Regions from separate parts of the Bacillus sp. C28GYM-DRY-1 genome, predicted to be linked through region 3. Evidence: riboswitches for the same ligand, from Rfam matches in the RefSeq annotation. Region 3 holds a riboswitch; each other region holds the start of a gene.
What was found. A riboswitch is a leader RNA that binds a small molecule or an ion and turns the genes downstream of it on or off. The one in region 3 is predicted to bind thiamine pyrophosphate.

Region 1 (5,548 bases), on a different contig from region 3:
GGGAATTTCAAAACGTCTGCTGACCGATATCAAGTTTGGCGGTGGAGACCTGTTAATCAACGGTGAGCATGTGACGGTCAAATACGTTTTGAGAGAGGGAGATCTTCTTACTGTGAAGTTTCCTGAGGAACTGGTGAGCGAGACGCTATTGGCAGAGCCTGTTCCGCTCGATATCCTGTATGAGGATGAACATGTGCTTGTGATAAACAAGCAGCCGTATGTGTCATCTATCCCCTCGAGAGAGCACCCGACCGGCAGCATTGCTAATGGAATTATCCATCATTATCAAAAAAACGGAGTGAGGGCGACAGTTCACCTTGTCACACGGCTTGACCGGGATACATCAGGTGTCATGCTTGTTGCCAAGCATCGGTTTGCCCACTCCATTTTATCGTCAGCGCAAAAAAACGGGCTTGTGAAACGCCGGTATGTGGCAGTGGTCCACGGGCGGTTGACACAGGCGGAGGGAACAGTTGATGCTCCGATTGGCAGACATCCTGACAGTATTATTGAACGGACAGTGACACCGGATGGCCAGAAGGCTGTTACTCATTTTTATGTCACATGCCCAAATGACGATATGACCTTGGTGACATTGCAGCTTGAGACTGGACGGACCCACCAAATTCGTGTACATATGAGCTATCTCGGGCACCCGCTGTGCGGCGATACACTGTACGGCGGAACGAGACGGGAAATTGGCCGCCAGGCCCTGCACAGCGAGCAGCTTTCATTTATCCATCCGCTGACACAGGAGAACATGACGTTTCATGCGTCACTGCCTCAAGATATGAACGAACTGATAAAAGGAGAGAATCATTGATTCTCTCCTTTTTTATATGGAACGAAATCTTGATTCGTCATAAGGCAGGGAACTTGGAACTGAGACGGTTTCTATTTCTGGAAAGCGAAAGCCTGTCAGTTTATTTCCGAACACGCAGCCTGTATCAATGTTGATGGTGCGATTGGCTTTCCGAGGCTCTTTCACAGGTGTATGGCCGTATACGACCCAAGCCTTGCCGTTATAGGCTGCCGCCCAATCACGTCTGACGGGTCTGCCGTCCGGATACGTTTCGCCCGTCACATCACCGTAAAGCACAAAGTCTTTCACCCTGCGGGTATATTTGCCGATATCGTCAGCCTTTATGCCAGCATGGGCGACAACTAATTCTCCGTTATGTAAGATGTCGTAAAGCGGCGCTGTTTCGTATAGCTTCATAAACTGTTCGCTGACTGCTGTTCTTTCTTCTTTAGAAAGTTCCTCAAGCTCTGCCGCTGTTGTTTCGAGACCGTGCATCACTTTCACCGGATTTCCTTTTAAGTAGCGGTACAGCTTATTGCAATGATTTCCCGGGACATAACGTACAGCGCCTTTGTCGTAAGCGCCCGCTACAAAGCGGATGACCTCTATCGATTTGGGTCCTCTGTCGGTTAAATCACCGGCAAAAACAAGCATCCTCCCTTCCTCGTGTTCAGGTACTCCATTTTTGATCGTATAGCCAAGCTTTTGGATTAATGCAGTCATTTCGTCATAGCAGCCATGAATATCGCTGATTATGTCGTAAGCCATGCGGCATCCTCCTTACCAATGATTTTAATTATTATGATGCAAAGTACTGTGAGTCATCACAAGCTTTTATGTGCAAATTATAGAAGAATCATTTTCTAAACAGGATTTAGACCATATTACTTTATTTTTTATCATCACCCTTGTTAAAATCGCGTTATGTTTTTTTAAAATTTGAGGTTTTGTTCTTTGATTAAGAACTGGTATAACCCTGATCTAAAAAGGAGGTTCTAATTATGGCGCATACATCTGTCGCATCTTTAGTTGTTGTACTTATCGTTGCATTTTTGACACCCATCCTTTTGCATCGGTTTAAACTCAGCATCCCGGTTGTTGTTGCTGAAATCATTATGGGATTGATCATAGGAAAAAGCGGCCTTAATTTAGTTGTGGAGGGTGACACATGGCTCCAGACGCTTTCTATGCTCGGATTTATCTTTTTAATGTTTTTAAGCGGGCTTGAAATTGATTTTTCATCGTTTGAGAAAGGAAAGAAAAAGCAGCTTATGCCGAACGGCAAAGAAGCGCCTAATACGTTTGCTGCGGCATCCATTATATTTGGCGGTATTTTTATTTTATCATTACTGCTGTCCTATGGGTTCGTCTTGGCAGGATTTATCGAAAATGCATTTTTAATGACGCTTATTATTTCAACGATTTCATTAGGCGTTGTCGTACCAACATTAAAAGAAGAACGGATCATGAATTCAAATATCGGGCAGATTATTTTGCTCGTTGCTGTTATTGCTGATTTGGCTACGATGATTCTTCTTGCTGTTTTTTCTTCTTTATACGGAGAGGACAGCGGAAACATGTGGCTCCTGATGATCCTGTTTGCAGCCGGAGTGGTGCTTTACTTTTTCGGCCGTGTCTTCAAACATCGCTCTTTTGTTCAATCCATGTCAAAAGGGACGATCCAGATCGGAACGCGCGCGATTTTTACGTTAATTATCGTACTTGTTGCCCTGTCTGAATCACTTGGGGCAGAAAATATTCTCGGCGCTTTCTTAGCAGGGGTTCTCGTTTCCCTTCTTTCGCCAAACAAAGAACTTGTTCAGCAGCTGGATTCATTCGGCTACGGGTTCTTAATTCCGATTTTCTTTGTGATGGTCGGTGTGAAGCTGGATATATGGACCCTTTTCCAAGACCCGAAAATATTAATCATGATTCCACTTCTGCTTCTGGCGCTGTTAGTAAGCAAAATCCTTCCTGTTTTGTACTTGAGGAAGTGGTATGATAACCGAACCGTTTTGGCATCTGGTTTCCTGCTGACATCAACGCTTTCGCTCGTGATTGCCGCTGCGACAATCGGCGAGCAGCTTCACGTGATCAGCGCAAATATGTCAGGAGCACTGACGTTAGTAGCCGTCATTGCAAGTATTTTTTCGCCGGTCTTCTTTAAAAAGTTGTACAAACGGGAGGAGCAGCCGGAGGAGAAAAAGACGATTACGTTTATCGGTGCAAACCAAATGACATTACCTGTTACTCTTGAACTGCCGGAGGAAGAGTATGATGTGCGTGTTGTACACGTCTACCAAGAGAATGCGGAGGAAAAGCTTTCAGAGTCAGTATTTACTATCGAAACGATTTCTGACTATGAACACGAGACGCTTGAATCACTCGGCATTTTTGATACGGATATCCTCGTTGTGGCGACAGGGAATGAAGACATGAATGCGGACATTGCATTACTTGCAAAAGAAAAAGGCACAGAGAGAGTCATTGCCAGTGTAGGATCACCGGAAAATGAAGCAGCTCTGAAGGAGCAGGGAATCAGTATCTTTTCTATTCTGCTTTCAACAAAAACACTGCTTCGCGCACTGATAGAAGCGCCTGGAGTCATGAGGCTCCTCACGAACCAGGAGTCTTCGCTGTATCAAATTAATATGGATAATAGCACTTACGACGGTGTGATTTTGCGGGAATTCCCTTTAACAGGCGACGTCATCTTTGTCAGGATTTTCAGAGGTGTTGATAGCATCGTTCCTCATGGGGACACAAGGCTGAAACTGGGAGACCGCTTAATTGTTACCGGATCTCGCGGGTACGTAACGGAGCTTAAGAAAACATTAGAAGGATAAACCTTGACCAAATAGGGATTCGTGTTAATATAGAGGTGCAGAACAATTCAATATGTATTCGTATTACCACTAGGGGTGTCCTTTTTAAGGGCTGAGATAAAAGTGTGACTTTTAGACCCTCATAACTTGAACAGGTTCAGACCTGCGTAGGGAAGTGGAGCGGTATTTGTGTTATTTAACTATGCCAATTCCAAACCACTTTTCCTTGCGGGAAAGTGGTTTTTTTATTTATCAGACAGGGGGAATGACGTGTGAAGTTTTCAGAAGAATGCCGCAGTGCAGCCGCAGAATGGTGGGAGGGGAGCTTTGTCCATCCGTTCGTTCAGGGAATCGGTGACGGAACGCTTCCAATTGATCGTTTTAAATACTACGTGCTTCAGGATTCTTATTATTTAACGCATTTTGCGAAGGTGCAATCGTTTGGCGCCGCTTATGCGAAGGACCTTTATACAACGGGACGGATGGCAAGCCACGCTCAAGGTACATATGAGGCGGAAATGGCGCTTCATCGCGAGTTTGCGGAGCTGTTGGAAATCAGTGAGGAAGAGCGTAAGGCGTTTAAGCCGTCTCCTACGGCATACTCTTATACATCCCATATGTACCGTTCGGTTTTGAGCGGGAATTTTGCTGAGATCTTAGCGGCCCTGCTGCCATGCTACTGGCTTTATTACGAAGTTGGGGAGAAATTGCTGCATTGTGATCCGGGGCATCCGATTTATCAGAAGTGGATCGGCACATACGGCGGTGACTGGTTCAGACAGCAGGTCGAAGAGCAAATCAATCGGTTTGATGAGCTGGCGGAAAACAGCACAGATGAAGTGCGCGCCAAGATGAAAGAGAATTTTGTTATTTCCAGCTTCTATGAATATCAATTTTGGGGAATGGCCTACCGAAAAGAAGGCTGGTCCGACCGCGGCATAAAAGAGGTGGAGGAATTTGGAGCTTCACGCCATAACTGATGACTGCAAGCCGGTTGAAGAGTTAGCCAGAGCAATCATAGCTATTCGTAATGAAGTTGATTTTATACACATTCGGGAACGGTCAAAATCGGCAGCCGACATTTTGAAACTGCTCGGGCTTATTTCTGAAGGCGGTGTTGATAAACGAAAGCTGGTCATGAATGGGCGGGTGGATATTGCGCTTTTTTCTACGATTCATCGTGTGCAGCTGCCGAGCAGCAGCTTTTCGCCGAAGCAGGTCAGAGCCAGATTTCCTCACCTTCATATCGGCCGGTCGGTGCATTCACTTGAGGAAGCGGTTCAAGCAGAAAAGGAAGACGCTGACTACGTGTTGTTCGGCCATGTGTTTGAAACGGATTGTAAAAAGGGCCTTGAAGGCAGAGGTGTGTCATTGCTGTCAGATATCAAACAGCGGATTTCCATCCCGGTTATTGCGATCGGCGGAATGACGCCGGACAGATTAAGAGACGTAAAGCGTGCAGGAGCAGAAGGTATTGCAGTCATGTCGGGAATTTTTTCTTCCGCGGACCCTTTGGAAGCTGCCAGACGATATTCCCGCAAGCTAAAGGAGATGCGCTATGAAAAGGCATTATGAAGCAGTTGTCATTGGAGGCGGAATTATCGGTTCCGCGATTGCTTATCATGTAGCAAAGGTAAACAAAAACATCGCACTGTTTGAAAGTGGCATAATGGGCGGCAGAACAACAAGTGCCGCTGCCGGAATGCTGGGCGCCCATGCCGAGTGCGAGGAGCGAGACGCGTTTTTTGACTTTGCCATGCACAGCCAGCGTATGTACAAAGGTCTTGGAGAAGAGCTTTACGCATTATCCGGTATTGATATCAGACAGCATAACGGCGGTATGTTTAAGCTTGCGTTTTCTGAAGAAGATATGCTGCGGCTGAGGAAAATGGACGACTTGGATTCTGTCAGCTGGCTTACA
Region 2 (5,548 bases), on a different contig from region 3:
CACCAAATCTTTAAATTGATCGAGGCGCTCAATTTGATCGGTGTCAGGTCAACCCTGTCAGGAATCAGGCCTGAAATTGCGCAAACAGCTGTACAGCTGGGAATTGATTTTTCGAATATTACAATAAAAACCAATCTCGCCCAGGCATTAAACTATCATCAATAAGAAAAAATCCGCTATCGCCGATAGCGGATTTTTTATGAGGAAAAACAGAACGATACGAGAAAAGATCCTGCGAATAATAAGAGAACGAGACAAAAGAACAGCCAGTCACGCCGGTTGACGGTCAGTGTCCGGTAATATGTCCGGTTTCTGCTTCCTGTAAAACCTTTCGATTCCATCGCCAGCGCTGTCCGTTCCGCTTTTCTGATGGCGCTTGCCAAAAGCGGGATGGTATATCGCTTTAACGCGCTGATTTTCTCAATGAAGCCGCTCTCTGCCGCTCCTCCTCTGATTTTATGGGCCTGCTGAATCAGCTGGACCTCATCCTTTAACAGCGGAAGAAAACGAAAACCTGCAATCACGCCATATGCGAGCTTTGGTGAGAGCTTGCACTGCTGGACAAGGCTCAGCATAAATAAAATGGGGTCAGTCGTAAAAACAAACATCATCGATAAGGCGGAAAAGCACAAAATCCGAAACCCGAGAGAGATGCCCACAGACACATTATCGCTGTTAATAGAGATAGGGCCGGCTTGAAATAAAAAATTTTCCGGGGTTGTCGGAACCTTGCCAAAAACAGCGGCTGTCCATACGCAACCGAATGCCAAAATCAAAAACGGAATCGTAAACAAAAACCATTTTTTCAATGAAATTTTGGCCGCCAATAGGATACCCGCAACAATGATGATATAAAAACAAGCAGGGGTGTAAGGATTGTAAATAAACGACAGCATGACGACACAGCAAAAAATGGCTGCCGCTTTCACTGTCGGATTAATGAGATGTAGCGGCTGCTTCATCACGCACCTCCTCTTGATATGCCATCCATTCATATAGAAGGGGAAGGGTGAGCTTTGCTTTTTGGACAAGCCCTGTTTCCTGAGAAAATAACTGCGCTGGAGATCCGTCAAAAACCAGGTCCGTATCGTGAAGCACAAGCACGCTGTCGGCATACGAAGAGACAAGCTCCATATCATGTGTAATCATGAGGACAGCGGTGCCTTCTTGCTTAATCCGCTGAATCATGTCCATGCATTCAGCCGCCGTGCGGGCGTCCTGGCCAAAGGTTGGTTCGTCTAATAATAAAACCTTTACGTCATGCATGAGCATGGTAGCGACGCTCAGGCGCCGTTTTTGCCCTTGGCTGATTGCAAACGGATGATGATCAGCCAAATGCGCAAGACCGAAACGATGCAGCAGATGCTGCGCTTTTTTCACAGTTTCAGCATTTACTTTTTGGCCGAACAACAGCTCGTCATATACTGTGCCAGCGACGAACTGATGCTCCGGGTTTTGAAAAACAAATCCCATTCGTTTCCGCAGTTCAGTTTCTTTATATGAGTGCAGCGGTTTATCATATAGAAGAATCTTTCCGCTTTGCGCCTTCATCAGACGCGCAAGGACGGATAAGAGTGTTGATTTTCCGGTGCCGTTCGGGCCGACAAGCGCGGTCAAAGAGCCTTCGCGCAATGAAAAGCTGATGTCTTTAAAAATTGTCTGCTGTCCTCTCGTGAACGAAAGGCTGCTGACATCAAGCACACGTTTTCCAGAAGGAGCTTCTTTCTTTTCAGCATGCCGGGCAGGAAAGGGTTCCTTGAAAAGCGTTTCCTTTGATAATGTAAACGGCATACGGCGTTTTTCCTGCAGGTCACACACTTTTGGAATCGCGATCCCCATTTGCTTTAAGGTCTTCGCTTCGTGCTGAAATAGATCTTTCGTCCGGCCATCGAGCACTTTCTTGCCTGCTTTGTCCAGCACGATTGTTCTCTCAATCCAAGGCGTCCATTCATCAAGCTGGTGCTCAATGACGAGGAGACTGAAGCCTTTTTCTTGCTGAAGATCTTTCATCATGTGAACGAATTCCCGAGCTGAATAGGGATCTAACAAAGAAGTTGGCTCATCTAACATAATAAGCTCAGGCTCCATCGCCAAAATACAGGCAAGAGCCACTTTCTGCTTTTGTCCTCCTGACAGTGCTGATATTGTTTTTTCTTTTAAATGGCTGATACGCAATTTTTCTAATACGGCATCAATTTTCTCCGTCATCTCTTCTCTCGGAACCTGCAAATTTTCCAGCCCAAAAGCAATTTCGTCCTCAACCGTCAGCATGCAAAACTGCTGATCCGGGTCCTGAAAGACCACCCCGGCATGCTGAGCAATCGTTTCGGAGGTTTCAGCGCCAGTGACCGGCTTTTGAAATAAAAATACATGACCGGACTGTATGCCGTCGCAAGCCTCCGGGTAAAGACCGTTTAAACAAAGGGCGAGGGAGCTTTTTCCGCACCCGCTCGGCCCTAGCAGTAAAGCGCATTCCCCTTTTTGCAGCGTAAACGAAATGTTTTGAAACACCGGTTTCTCGTCTTCTTCATAAGAGAAGCTGAGCTGGTCAACCGTCAGGAGCTCATTAAAGGCTTGCATGTTCTGATGCCCGCTTCCGTTTCTTTTTCAGTTCCTTTCCGAGTGCCATTCCGTTTAACACACCCGTATAAGCAAGAGAGTCACTGATTGCTTTTCCGAGCAGCCCGGCAAGCAACGCGCCGGAAATCAGACGGATCACAAGCATAATAAGAAGATAACCTGGTGAATAGGCACCATAGCCAGAAACAAAGAGATCATAGAAAAAGCTGGCTACTGAAGATCCCATTCCTGCCAGCAGAAGGACAGGAAGAGAGTATACCTTCCAGCGCGTCGCGAGAAATACAGCCTCAGCCCCGAGGCCTTGAACAATGCCGATGACGATGACCATCGGGCCAGACGGATTTCCCAGCAGGCACTCAACGAGAGCGGCAATGATTTCAGAAACAAGCGCCGCACCTGGTTTTCGAATAATGTACGCGGCGATGACAGAAACGATAAACCAAATGCCGTAAATCGGTTCATAGGCGATTGGCCCAAACATACCTGCAAGTACGTTTCCGAAATGCGTGAATAATAAATAAACAACGGCAAAAACGATACTGATAACGGACATAATGACAATTTCTTTTACTTTCCAGCTTTTCATTTTATCCCTGCTTTCTGTTTTTTTCTTGATGGACTGTTAGCCGAGAGATTCACAGTCATGGTTACGTGTTTTGTTTGCTGTTCAGCCATGCGGAAAACGGCCTCCAGTGTTCTGAACACGTCATGCGCATCCCCGTCAAGCTCACTCGCATAATGGATGCCTTGTACGAAGGTGCCTTCTGCTTTAGCAATATCGAGAGCTTCCATGATAAGGCCCATATAATCCGGCTCATTCATCGGATAAAGCGCAAATTGGCAAGGGGCTTCTGCGTTTAGGCTTCGGACGGCATCTTCATTGACACGCTTATTGCTTGCGGAAAGATATGTATCTCCCTGTGTATCGCCCGGGCATCCGATGGAAAACGTGCCATTCATGACGATGTGTTTTTCGCTGTTCGCCGCATAAAGGTAAATGGCTTTGGCAGCATCGAATACATGATCAATCGATCCGCGCAAGGCCGTGCTGATATGATCTGTTTTCGTCCAAACCTTAGATGTGTCAGTTTTTTTCAGCGCTGACTTGATCACACTGATAAAATCATCCGTCATCGGGTATAAAGAGAACCGAAAACCGGCGATTCTGCTTGTACCACAAATATGATCCATTTCTCCGACCTCCTGTTTTTTAGTAAAATAAAAAACTGCATATTCTAAGGGAATATGCAGTCATAGATCGATTAAGCGCACAAAAAAATACACCATTCGGTCAACCTGCACTTCCCCACGCTGGTATTATCCAGATCGGGTCATAAGGGATCAAAGCGCGTGTTTGCACGCTTTATCTCAGCCAAAAACAGCACCCCTAGTGCTTTCCATATACAATTTTTTATTTTGACATCATAATAGATGATAACAATCATTTTGTAAACAATGAAATCATTTTTTTCATATAGGGACAGGAGAGGATGGTCGGATTTGGAAAAAAAGGGAACCTATTAATTGTGGAAGGTGAGGAAAAAAACGCCAGACCGACAGCGCTTACATCTACGAAATTGAGATCCAAACGAAACAAGGCATTGAGACGGAATTTGACATTTCCGCAAAGGATGGACGGATCGTTAAGCAGGATATAGAAGACTAATCATTCAGCGTGTCCGCAAACCGTCGCATTCGTTGTCAGTCCTGCGCGTTGGTGCTCACGAATCATAATTCGCTCCAATGCTCGTCCTTCCTAGACTTCAAGGGTTTTCAATCATGCTGAAAAGATGACAAAATCCTAAAACAAAAAAGCGTTTTAGGACTTTGTCTACAATCTGGAACCCCCGTTAGCAGCGGGGGTTTTTCATGATAAGAAAGCCTTCTTTTGGACAATCTAAGTAGAAAAGGAGGCGAAAAACGCATGGAAAAGAAAGAGGAGCAATACATCAATCAGGCTGAATACGTCCCTCATCCGACGAAGGAAGGAGAGTACGCTTTATTTCTTCATGAAACATATCATTTGCTCTCTGAAGATGATGAGACGCAAACAACAGAATAAGGGCTTAGGCCCTTGTTTTGTTCCGTAAATGTGATGAAAACAAAACACATTAATTACTTTTTTTTGTTGACACAGCTTGTTTTTTTCTGTAATCTCAGTGTGTCAATTCAATTAAGAACTTCGTTAGGTGAGGCTCCTGTATGGAGATACGCTGCTGCCCAAAAATGTCCAAAGACGCCAATGGGTCAACAGAAATCATCGACATAAGGTGATTTTTAACGCAGCTGGATGATTAAATCCTATGCCATACAGTGCTAAAGCTCTACGACTGAAGGCGCTCGCACGCTTTTTTGCCGTGCTTCTTTCTCCTTCAATCCCGAAGGCTTTTTTTATGCCTTGAAAACGAAACTGATTAAAGGAGGTGCGGAGTATGGATTCTCCCCATTCGAGTCAATCTGAAGAGGTACCCATATACTATGACAGCAAGACAATTGATTACACGATGAGGAGACGATCTGCCGCACCTTCAGGCGAGGCCGGCACGTCTCCGTAGAGGAGGTACGAGTCCCGATGATTCAAAACATGACCTATGACGAACTCATTTTACGCATTATTATTTTATTGCGAGACGGGAAAATTAAGGATTTCAGAAGCGTTATTGATGAGCTTCAGCCCTATGATATGGCATTTATTTTTAAGGAAATGCCAGAAAAACACCGCGCCCGCTATTTATCATATTTAACTGTAGATGATATCACTGATATGATTGGGGAGCTGGAACGCGAATACCAGCTTGCCGTCTTAAATAAAGTTGGAAAAACAAAAGCAACACTTGCGATGAACAAAATGGACAACGATGATCTCGCTCAATTGCTAGAAGAAATGAATGAGGAACTGAAGGAACAGCTTTTGTCCAGCATGGAAGCGTCAGAGTCAAAAGCTGTACAGCTCTTGATGAATTATCCG
Region 3 (5,548 bases):
ACTGTAAATATATTAGCTATATTTAAACTTAAAACGTATTCCAATTTGCCTGTCAATTTTATTTATACAGCTTGCTGCCTTGATTCACAAATTCTTCAGCTTTTTCTTTCATTCCTTCTTGAATGGCATCCCATTCACTAAGCTCTTTATCCTTCGCATAATCACGAATATCCTGAGAAATTCTCATACTGCAAAACTTCGGCCCGCACATTGAACAAAAGTGAGCGGTTTTTGCTCCTTCAGCCGGCAGGGTTTCATCATGATATTCAAGTGCTCTTTCCGGATCAAGAGATAGATTAAACTGGTCTCGCCAGCGGAATTCAAAGCGGGCTTTCGATAACGCATCATCCCGTATTTGCGCTCCGGGATGCCCTTTTGCAAGGTCTGCCGCGTGCGCAGCAATTTTATATGTAATGACTCCTTCACGAACATCATCACGATTTGGCAACCCCAAATGCTCCTTCGGCGTTACATAACAAAGCATTGCTGTCCCATACCAGCCGATCATCGCCGCTCCAATTGCTGAAGTAATATGGTCATAGCCCGGTGCAATATCTGTCGTCAGAGGCCCCAATGTGTAAAAAGGCGCTTCTTTGCAAATGTCCATTTGTTTATCGACGTTCTCTTTGATTTTGTGCATCGGCACATGCCCCGGTCCCTCAATCATTACCTGAACATCATGCTTCCAGGCAATTTGCGTCAGCTCTCCAAGCGTCTCTAATTCAGCAAACTGCGCTTCGTCATTGGCATCAGCGATTGATCCGGGACGCAGACCATCCCCAAGAGAAAAAGCAATATCATACGTTTTCATGATTTCGCAGATTTCTTCAAAATGAGTATACAAAAAGCTTTCCTGATGATGAGCCAGACACCACTGCGCCATAATCGCTCCCCCGCGTGACACGATTCCAGTTGTCCGTTTTGCGGTTAGCGGGACATACCGCAGCAAAACACCAGCATGAATCGTAAAATAATCCACTCCCTGCTCTGCCTGCTCAATCAGCGTATCACGGTAAATCTCCCACGTTAAATCCTCCGCTACGCCGTTTACTTTTTCAAGCGCCTGATAAATCGGAACAGTTCCCACAGGCACAGGGCAATTGCGAATAATCCATTCTCGCGTCGTATGAATGTCTTTTCCGGTAGAAAGATCCATCATCGTATCCGCTCCCCAGCGGATGGCCCACGTCATTTTTTCCACTTCTTCTTCAATGGATGACGTAACCGCTGAATTTCCGATATTCGCATTAATCTTCACATGAAAATTCCGGCCGATAATCATCGGTTCACTCTCAGGGTGATTAATATTTGAAGGAATGATCGCCCGGCCGCTTGCTACCTCATTTTTGACAAATTCGGGAGACACATGCTCGCGGATTGCGATAAACTCCATCTCAGGTGTAATGATTCCTTTTTTGGCATAGTGCATTTGAGTGACATTTTGGCCCGCTTTCGCCCGCAGCGGTTTCCGCTTTAGTCCTGGGTAGCTTACATTTGGTTTTGCTTTTTTATAACCGTTATCTTCTGGTTTGACAGCCCGTCCTTCATATTCTTCAACATCGCCGCGCCCTGTGATCCATTTTTGGCGGAGCGGCTTTAGTCCTTCTTGAATATTAATGGTCACATTAGGGTCCGTATACGGTCCGCTTGTATCATAGACACGTACAGGCGCGTTCTCCTCTTCACCGAACGAACCTGTCGTCGGACTTAAGGCGATTTCCCTCATCGGCACTTGGATGTCCGAGGAAGAACCCTCCACGTATACTTTTTTACTCCCCGAAAAACTCGACATAATGGAAATGTTGGCTTGCTGCACTGAATTGTTTTGCATTACTTATCCTTCCCCTCTCTTCGTTTGAAAGGACAAAATCAAGCCCATAACCAGCACAAAAAACCGGATTCAAATGAATGAACCCGGTTACAGTCAGAAAGAAACATACTATTGCCCACACGACAATAATAAAAACAATTCCTCTACTTCCCCACGCTGGTACGAACCAGATCAGGTCCAAAGGGTTAAGAAGTTTACCTTCTCTCTCAGCCCGAAAAGCGGGCACCCCCAGTAACTATTGATTTCTGACTCATCTTAACATGAAATCAATCAAAAAAAAAGAGGAATTTAGATAATATTCAGCCAATTCACCCTAAATATTTGACAGGCAGCGGGATTTCAGCTATTTCATGTTCAGCCACCATCACCCGATATGCCTTTGCACCCGGTCTTGAACTAACTGTCTGAAACAGCTGATCATTTATGAAATGGAGAGCCGCTCCATCATCCGCAGCATAGCCATCACTCAGGAATTCATTAGATATCAGCTGGTGGTATATCGGCCTTCGGTCCTTTTCACCGTCATAATGAGGGCAAAAACTTCCTTGCAACAAACCTAAACTTTTCATACTAGTTAGCGGTCCGGCTGAATCTGTCACCCCTTCTTCAAACCAGCAGATCGCACCGGCACTTAATCCCGCTAGAATCACACCGTTCATCCATGCCTCCCTGAGAATAAGATCCAGCCCCCACTCCTTCCACAGCACAAGCATATTCCTCGTATTTCCCCCGCCAACATACATTACATCCTGTTCCATAACAAAAGAAAGTAAATCTGTTGTCGGTGGCTTAAATAAGGATAAATGAGACGGCACACAATCCAGTGTTTGAAATGCATCATAAAACCGCTGAACATAGTTTTGGGAATCACCACTCGCCGTCGGCAAAAAACAAACGCGAGGCGACTTCCGGTCTGATTGATTGATGATATATTGATCGAGGGACAAATTTTCCGGCTCCATCGAAAAACCCCCGCCGCCCATTGCAATAATCTGCTTCATACTCCCACTCCCCGTCAAAAATTTGTTATTCATTATAGCATTTTGTATAGAAGCAAGAAAATAAAGGCCCTTGAACAATGTCTTTGATCCAATTAACGCCATAGACGTACCTTCAACTGCTCTTAATTTCTTAACAACAAAATACATTAACAAGTATACCGCCGCGATAACGGCAACCTCGAACTCTCACCTCCGAAGACATTGCATGATCAATTAGATGCAGCTGTTTATCTGTATGGAGAACTGTCAGAACTCCTGTTGGAAAAGGCTTGATCCTAGATAAACCATTTCAAATCGACTCGCTTATATCCTGTAGAGAACTGTAAAAAGGTCATAAAAAAAGACGGTCTCTCGTTTATGAAAGACCGTCTCTTCTCCTTTATTGCTCCACTCTTCTTAAAGCCTCGTTTACTGTTTCTTTTATAAACGCGTCTTCACCGCTTAATCGGTCTAAACTGAGATCTCCGTTTCTTAGCCTTTCGGAAATATTGTTTATATCCTCTTCTACCGTGATTTGCAGCTCACCAGCCAAAAACATTCTGTGCAATTCATCAGCAACCATACTCTCTTTGTCCATTTCATCCGCTCCTTTGCTTTCAGTATTATTCTTAGTCTGTCCCTAGGCCTGACAAATCATAGGAAAAAAGTATGAATCAAACGAATCTTTTTTCCTCCTTTTTACGTATATCTGTTGAGATAAAGAAAAAGGGGAAGATCTAACATGTCATTTTTTAAAAAGCTTGCGGCAAGTGCCGGTATTGGTGCTGCAAAAGTAGATACAATTTTAGAGAAAGACGCATATTATCCAGGAGAAGAAATACGGGGAACTGTCCATGTCAAAGGCGGAAAAATTGCTCAGGACATCCGCTATATTGATTTACAGCTTAATACACGGTACGTCATTGTAAAAGACGATGAAGAGCATCGGAAATACACTACAATTCATTCTTTCCGGGTCACTGGTTCATTTACGATTCAGCCTGGAGAAGAGCATCAATTCCCGTTCTCATTCACTCTGCCTCTTGATACGCCGATCACTGTTGGGAAAGTAGAGGTCGCCGTGGTAACAGACCTTGATATCGAAGGCGGTATTGATAAGTCCGACCATGACCGCATTTTCGTTGAAGCGCATCCTTGGGTTGAAAGTGTGCTAGAAGCCATCGAAAACCTAGGCTTCCGTCTTAACGAAGCAGATTGCGAACAAGCACCTTACTTCCAACGCCGCCTACCGTTCGTTCAAGAATTTGAGTTCGTTCCGACATCAGGCTACTATCGTCAGATGCTTAATGAACTAGAGCTTATTTTCCTTTTAGACGATGACGGTTTAGATATGATTTTCGAGGTCGACCGCAGGGCAAGAGGCCTGCGAGGATGGTTTGAAGAGATGTATAATGACGGAGAACAGCTCGTACGTGTCCGCTTCAGCCAATCAGAGCTTGAAGATGCAGAAGGGCTTAAAGAGGTACTAGAAGAGATCATAGACCAATACGCTGAGTGAATGATAAAAAGGAGCCACAATTAATGAAGGCTCCTTTTCTTTAATAAAAAAACCCGTTTCTGTATAAGAAACGGGTTTTCAGTATACCGGTGGTCGGGGTCGAACCGACACTCCAGAAGGAACACGATTTTGAGTCGTGCGCGTCTGCCAATTCCGCCACACCGGCAAGTTTTACGTCGTATCTAACCGACGAATATAAATATATCATGGATCTTATAAAGTGTCAACGTATTTTAAAAAAGTTTTTATGGAAATATAAAATAAAAATTATTAAGAGACTTAACTAAACCTAATGACTCAAGCAGCTTTATGATCACGTGTTAAACATAACTTAGCTGCATAAATCAAAGTAATAAAAAAATGATCTACACAGGTAGATCATTTATATGATTCGTTAAATTGATAAAACACAAACACCAATTGAACTTACCATGTAAGTAAAATTGGTGCCGAGGGCCGGACTTGAACCGGCACGGTAGTCACCTACCGCAGGATTTTAAGTCCTGTGTGTCTGCCAATTCCACCACCCCGGCAAAAGAAAGGCGACACCCGGATTCGAACCGGGGATAAAGGTTTTGCAGACCTCTGCCTTACCACTTGGCTATGCCGCCGTAATTGGAGCGGAAGACGGGATTCGAACCCGCGACCCCCACCTTGGCAAGGTGGTGTTCTACCACTGAACTACTTCCGCATTTAAAGGGACTTAATACATCATATGCAATTTATTATAAAAAGTGAGACTGGGCTAGCTGGATTCGAACCAACGCATGACGGAGTCAAAGTCCGTTGCCTTACCGCTTGGCTATAGCCCAATGATAATATGGGGCGATTGATGGGAATCGAACCCACGAGTGCCAGAGCCACAATCTGGTGCGTTAACCACTTCGCCACAACCGCCATAATCTCAAGATGTTATAAATTTGGCAGGGGCAGTAGGAATCGAACCCACACCGGAGGTTTTGGAGACCTCTGTTCTACCGTTAAACTATGCCCCTATAAATGGTGGAGGGGGGCAGATTCGAACTGCCGAACCCTGAGGGAGCGGATTTACAGTCCGCCGCGTTTAGCCACTTCGCTACCCCTCCACATTAAGTTTTGAAAAACAGTGCCGGCAAGAGGACTTGAACCCCCAACCTACTGATTACAAGTCAGTTGCTCTACCAATTGAGCTACACCGGCATAGGTGGTGGCTCGGGACGGAATCGAACCGCCGACACA
Region 4 (5,548 bases), on a different contig from region 3:
CTCAAATGTCCGTTACTTATCATACTCAAACGACGTGACATTTAGAAGGGAGAGGAAGATGAAAAAACTGAAATTGCGATTGACGCACCTCTGGTATAAGCTGCTGATGAAACTTGGGCTGAAAAGTGATGAAGTCTATTACATAGGTGGGAGTGAAGCCCTGCCGCCTCCATTATCTAAAGATGAGGAGCAGGTTCTGTTAATGAAGCTCCCAAACGGCGATCAGGCGGCACGCGCCATTTTGATTGAACGTAATTTGCGCCTCGTCGTCTATATCGCCCGTAAATTTGAAAATACGGGAATTAATATAGAGGATTTAATCAGCATCGGTACCATCGGATTAATCAAAGCTGTGAATACGTTCAATCCAGAAAAGAAAATCAAGCTGGCGACCTATGCCTCCCGCTGTATAGAAAACGAAATCCTGATGTATTTAAGGAGAAACAACAAAATCCGTTCAGAGGTTTCCTTTGATGAGCCGCTAAATATTGATTGGGACGGCAATGAGCTTTTGCTTTCTGATGTGCTTGGCACTGACGATGACATCATCACAAAAGACATAGAGGCTAACGTAGATAAAAAGCTTTTGAAAAAAGCGCTTGAACAGCTCAATGAGAGGGAAAAACAAATCATGGAACTCCGTTTTGGTCTTGTCGGCGAGGAGGAAAAGACCCAAAAGGATGTAGCGGATATGATGGGGATTTCCCAGTCCTATATTTCTCGTCTTGAGAAACGAATCATTAAAAGATTGCGAAAAGAATTCAACAAAATGGTGTAAAAATTTTTTGCGGGTAATCCCTTGATTCTACAAGGATTTCCCAATAATGACTATTTTTCGGTCTGAGTGCAGTGCATATTTTTCCCACCCGAGGAGATACTTAACGTTGTACAGCAGCTCCTGTAGGGAGGGAAAAAAGTGTCGAGAAATAAAGTCGAAATCTGCGGGGTGGATACCTCCAAATTACCAGTACTCAAGAATGAAGAAATGAGAAAGCTGTTTAGGCAGCTGCAGGATGAAGGCGATGATTCAGCAAGAGAAAAGCTTGTAAACGGGAACTTACGTCTTGTCTTAAGTGTCATTCAAAGATTTAATAACAGAGGAGAGTATGTTGATGACTTATTTCAGGTCGGCTGCATCGGACTAATGAAATCCATTGATAATTTTGACCTAAGCCACAATGTTAAGTTTTCAACATACGCTGTACCTATGATTATCGGAGAGATCCGCAGGTATTTACGCGATAATAACCCGATCCGTGTCTCAAGATCACTCCGGGATATCGCTTATAAGGCACTTCAAGTAAGAGAGCGGTTAATCAGTGAGACAAGCAAGGAGCCGACTGCAGAAGACATTGCAAAAGTTCTTGAAGTACCGCATGAGGAAATCGTATTTGCGCTGGATGCCATCCAGGATCCGGTTTCACTATTTGAGCCGATCTATAACGACGGCGGAGACCCGATCTTTGTGATGGATCAAATCAGTGATGAGCGCAATAAAGATTCACAATGGATTGAAGAGCTGGCTTTAAAAGAGGGCATGAGAAGGCTGAATGATAGGGAAAAAATGATTTTGAGAAAGCGATTCTTCCAAGGGAAAACTCAAATGGAAGTAGCCGAGGAAATCGGTATTTCTCAAGCGCAGGTGTCCAGACTTGAAAAAGCGGCTATCAAACAAATGAATAAAAATATTCATCAATAATGAAATAGAAAGCCTTTAAAACGATTGTGTTTTAAAGGCTTTTCTATTGGTTGCAGGCGGTTTACGTTTTGGGAAAAATAAGGTATCCTAGTTCGTACAAAGTTTTATGAAAATTTAAATAATTATAAAGGGTAGTGAAGAGGAGGACCACAATGATTTTGCAACTTGACAATGTCTCATTAAAGCGGAATGGAAAATGGATACTGAGAGATATTCATTGGAAGGTGGAAGAAAAAGAAAATTGGGTGCTTTACGGACTGAATGGAGCCGGGAAGACAGCCTTGTTAAATATGCTTTGCTCATATTATTTTCCAACATCGGGCGAGATGCAGGTGCTTGGCCATCAATTTGGTAAAACGGAGCTTGGAGAGAAACTTAGACGGAAAATTGGCCTCGTCTCAGCGACTCTTCAGCAAAAATTTTATCCGGCAGATTCAGCATTTGAAATTGCTTTGAGCGGAGCTTACGCTTCAATTGGATTATATGAAACACCCAGTGCAGAAATCAGGGAAAAAGCCATTGGTTTGTTAGATGACTTGGGAGCAATTGAATATGCCGACCGCCGCTATGAAACCCTTTCTCAAGGAGAAAAACAAAGAGCCTTGATTGCAAGAGCGCTTATGGCCGATCCGGAGCTGCTGATACTGGACGAACCGGTCACAGGGCTGGATTTTATTGCCCGGGAAAAGCTGTTAGACACGATTACATACATTGCCAATAAAGAAAATGCGCCATCGATCCTTTACGTGACTCATCATGCGGAAGAAATTTTGCCGGTCTTTGACAAAGCCCTTTTGTTAAAACAGGGAGAGGTCTTTAAATCGGGAGAAATAAAGGAAATGCTTACTGATCAAATCCTTTCCGCTTTTTTTGATACGCCAATCCATGTATTATGGAATCAGGATCGGCCGTTTTTAACAAGAGCTGAGCCAATAACGAATGCCTGACAAACACATATCGATCATCCTAGGGGTGCTTTGCGAAGCTGAGAGAGACATTTGTCTTAACCCTTTTGACCTGATCTGGATCATGCCAGCGGAGGGAAGCGGTGAAAAAACGGAGTACATAGGACTCTGTTTGTTTTTATTAAGCCGTTTCATAACATTTGAAACGGCTTCTTTGATTTTAAAGAATAGGAGCGGATCGCATTGAATCAACAAATAGAGTCTCTGTTAACAAAGGTGGAAGATCAAAAGGAGGAGCTTATTCAGCTAGCAAAAACGCTGATTTCCTATAAAACTCCTGCTCCGCCTGCAAGAAATACCGACGGCATTCAGTCTTGGATTGCTGGGTTTTTAAATGAAATGGGATTCTCAATTGATAAATGGGACGTGTACCCAGGAGATCCCAATGTTGTAGGGTTACTAAAGGGAACAGATTCAGCAGGTCATTATAGCTTGATCATCAATGGCCATGTAGATGTGGCAGAGGTGAAAGAGGATGAGGAGTGGGAGCATGATCCGTTTCATCCAATTGAAAAAAACGGCCTCTTAATTGGACGAGGCGCTTCTGATATGAAAGGCGGAATGGCATGTGTGCTGTTTGCGGTAAAATTGATTCGTGAAGCCGACATTGAACTTCCTGGTGATTTGATTCTGCAATCGGTAATCGGGGAGGAAGTCGGAGAAGCCGGGACGCTTGAATGCTGCAAGAGGGGCTATCATGCTGATTTTGCAGTTGTCGCGGATACGAGCGATATGCATATTCAAGGTCAAGGCGGTGTTATTACAGGCTGGATTGAAATCAAAAGCAGTCAAACGTTTCATGATGGGACGAGGCGGAATATGATTCACGCAGGCGGAGGAACATTCGGAGCAAGCGCAATTGAAAAAATGGCAAAAATCATTGCGGGACTCGGGGAACTGGAGCGCCACTGGTCTATCATGAAAAGTTATCCCGGTTTTAAACCAGGCACAAATACGATTAATCCGGCTGTCATAGAAGGCGGCAGACATGCGGCTTTTATAGCGGATGAGTGCAGGCTGTGGATCACAGTCCATTTTTACCCTAATGAAACTCATGAACAAGTGGCAGCGGAAATAGAAGATTATATTAACCGACTGAGTGACAGTGATATTTGGCTTAGGGAAAACCGCCCTGTCTTCAAGTGGGGAGGCTCATCTATGATTGAAGACAGGGGAGAAATTTTTCCGGCACTGGAAGTTGACCCTGGCCATCCAGGCGTATCAGCGCTTACAGCGTCTCATGAGAAAGTGAAACGGGAGCGTCCGGTTATTGACGTTTCTCAATCCGTTACAGACGGAGGATGGCTGTATAATGCAGGCATTCCAAGCGTGATTTACGGACCTGGAGATCTGCATAATGCACACTCCGTGAACGAGGAGGTATCGATTGAGCAACTGGTCGATTATACGAAAATTATGCTCAATTTTATCATCAGCTGGTGCAGCCGAAAAAAAGAACAGTGACCATGAAAATTTCTTCTTGCTGACAAGGTTCAGCCTGCCCGTTCATATACTTGAAAAAAGGACGGAAAAAGGACGTGATGGAATGATCAGCATTTCAGAATTTCAAGTGAAGGATGTCGTCAATGTCTCAAACGGAAAAAAGCTGGGGAGCATTGGTGATATAGATATCAATGTAACCACTGGCAAAATTCAGGCGATCATACTAGGTGGAAATGGAAAAGTGCTTGGGTTTTTTGGAAAAGAAGAGGAATTGGTCATTCCATGGCGAAATATAGTAAAAATCGGGGAAGATGTAATCTTAGTCCGATTAAATGAACCGCATGCATAACTTGCTCGTCTGCAGCGGATTGGCAAATGCCGGAAGTCTGGATTCTTCCGGCACATTTCATTTAGAAATTATGCAAATCGGCGCTCAACGAATGCAGAAAGATGTGGTAAAATAAGTGGGAAATTCCGCTTTTTTAAATGTTTGTCGAAAGGTTGGATCATCATGAATACATATCACCCATTCAGTCTTACCACACCCTCGACACTCATGATACAAGACTGGACACAAACGAATCAAAACAACAGAGAAGTCATTGCCGGATTTACTACGAAAAACGGCGGTGTCAGCCAAAAGCCTTTTGAATCGTTAAATACAGGATTGCACGTTCATGACAAAGATGCAGATGTAGTTAAAAATCGTGAATATATTGCCGATATGTTTAATATTGATTTGCAGTCTTGGGTATTTGCTGATCAGACGCATGATAATCGCGTTCAGAAAGTGACGCAGAGGGATAGGGGAAAAGGCGCCCGTGAGTATCACACGGCTCTAAAAGCAACGGACGGGCTTTATACAAATGAAAAGAATGTGTTTTTAGCATTATGCTTTGCTGATTGTGTGCCTCTATTCTTTTATGATCCGGTTAAATCGCTTATCGGGGTCGCCCATGCCGGGTGGAAAGGAACTGTCAAACAGATTGGCAGAGAAATGGTGAAGCAATGGACCGAGCAGGAAGGTTCAAACCTCTCAGATATTTATGCTGTTATTGGACCGGCTATCAGCGGAGCATGCTATACAGTAGACGACCGTGTCATGGATGCTGTCCGGGCATTGCCGGTTTCCGCAGAACGTGCTGTAAATCAGGCGGCACAGGCACAATATCAGCTTGACCTGAAAGAGCTGAACCGCCTTATATTGATTGACAGCGGTTTGGTAAATGAACAGATTTCTGTCAGTGGTTTATGCACGGAAAGCGAGCCGTCTCTTTTCTATTCTCACCGCCGCGATCAGGGGAAAACTGGACGGATGATGTCCTTTATAGGAATGAAGGAGGCATAAAAGATCTTGCGTGTTGTTGATCATTTACGACATATAAACGAACGAATAAACGAAGCATGTAACAGATCGGGCCGCAGCTCCGATGAAGTTACG

Region 1: it holds a riboswitch for thiamine pyrophosphate, as region 3 does, so the genes downstream of both, tenA (thiaminase II) here and thiC (phosphomethylpyrimidine synthase ThiC) in region 3, are expected to answer to the same signal.
Region 2: it holds a riboswitch for thiamine pyrophosphate, as region 3 does, so the genes downstream of both, Q3W56_RS05505 (YkoF family thiamine-binding protein) here and thiC (phosphomethylpyrimidine synthase ThiC) in region 3, are expected to answer to the same signal.
Region 4: it holds a riboswitch for thiamine pyrophosphate, as region 3 does, so the genes downstream of both, Q3W56_RS00335 (acetylornithine deacetylase) here and thiC (phosphomethylpyrimidine synthase ThiC) in region 3, are expected to answer to the same signal.

Annotation. Positions count from the first base shown of each region.
Region 1 covers NZ_JAUMKF010000003.1:131,337-136,884, forward strand. The annotation lists gene Q3W56_RS04415 (RluA family pseudouridine synthase) at 1-823, shown strand, start outside; gene prpE (bis(5'-nucleosyl)-tetraphosphatase PrpE) at 836-1,570, opposite strand; gene Q3W56_RS04425 (monovalent cation:proton antiporter family protein) at 1,804-3,648, shown strand; TPP riboswitch at 3,710-3,818, shown strand; gene tenA (thiaminase II) at 3,900-4,607, shown strand; gene tenI (thiazole tautomerase TenI) at 4,585-5,202, shown strand; gene thiO (glycine oxidase ThiO) at 5,186-5,548, shown strand, end outside.
Region 2 covers NZ_JAUMKF010000003.1:311,730-317,277, forward strand. The annotation lists gene rsbRB (RsbT co-antagonist RsbRB) at 1-165, shown strand, start outside; gene thiX (HMP/thiamine ABC transporter permease ThiX) at 198-962, opposite strand; gene Q3W56_RS05495 (ABC transporter ATP-binding protein) at 937-2,580, opposite strand; gene Q3W56_RS05500 (ECF transporter S component) at 2,567-3,166, opposite strand; gene Q3W56_RS05505 (YkoF family thiamine-binding protein) at 3,163-3,771, opposite strand; TPP riboswitch at 3,867-3,979, opposite strand; partial or broken gene Q3W56_RS05510 (PepSY domain-containing protein) at 4,136-4,246, shown strand; gene Q3W56_RS05515 (transcriptional regulator SplA domain-containing protein) at 4,505-4,642, shown strand; M-box (ykoK) riboswitch at 4,755-4,922, shown strand; gene Q3W56_RS05520 (hypothetical protein) at 5,013-5,135, shown strand; gene mgtE (magnesium transporter) at 5,153-5,548, shown strand, end outside.
Region 3 covers NZ_JAUMKF010000032.1:1,006-6,553, reverse strand. The annotation lists gene thiC (phosphomethylpyrimidine synthase ThiC) at 59-1,831, opposite strand; TPP riboswitch at 1,963-2,071, opposite strand; gene Q3W56_RS19580 (Type 1 glutamine amidotransferase-like domain-containing protein) at 2,140-2,832, opposite strand; gene Q3W56_RS19575 (hypothetical protein) at 3,212-3,409, opposite strand; gene Q3W56_RS19570 (sporulation protein) at 3,554-4,330, shown strand; tRNA gene Q3W56_RS19565 (tRNA-Leu) at 4,415-4,496, opposite strand; tRNA gene Q3W56_RS19560 (tRNA-Leu) at 4,775-4,863, opposite strand; tRNA gene Q3W56_RS19555 (tRNA-Cys) at 4,871-4,941, opposite strand; tRNA gene Q3W56_RS19550 (tRNA-Gly) at 4,947-5,021, opposite strand; tRNA gene Q3W56_RS19545 (tRNA-Gln) at 5,071-5,142, opposite strand; tRNA gene Q3W56_RS19540 (tRNA-His) at 5,152-5,227, opposite strand; tRNA gene Q3W56_RS19535 (tRNA-Trp) at 5,252-5,325, opposite strand; tRNA gene Q3W56_RS19530 (tRNA-Tyr) at 5,331-5,415, opposite strand; tRNA gene Q3W56_RS19525 (tRNA-Thr) at 5,437-5,509, opposite strand; tRNA gene Q3W56_RS19520 (tRNA-Phe) at 5,515-5,548, opposite strand, start outside.
Region 4 covers NZ_JAUMKF010000001.1:64,879-70,426, forward strand. The annotation lists gene sigE (RNA polymerase sporulation sigma factor SigE) at 59-778, shown strand; gene sigG (RNA polymerase sporulation sigma factor SigG) at 917-1,699, shown strand; gene Q3W56_RS00330 (ABC transporter ATP-binding protein) at 1,852-2,646, shown strand; TPP riboswitch at 2,658-2,760, shown strand; gene Q3W56_RS00335 (acetylornithine deacetylase) at 2,848-4,128, shown strand; gene Q3W56_RS00340 (YlmC/YmxH family sporulation protein) at 4,211-4,456, shown strand; gene pgeF (peptidoglycan editing factor PgeF) at 4,619-5,455, shown strand; gene Q3W56_RS00350 (YggS family pyridoxal phosphate-dependent enzyme) at 5,462-5,548, shown strand, end outside.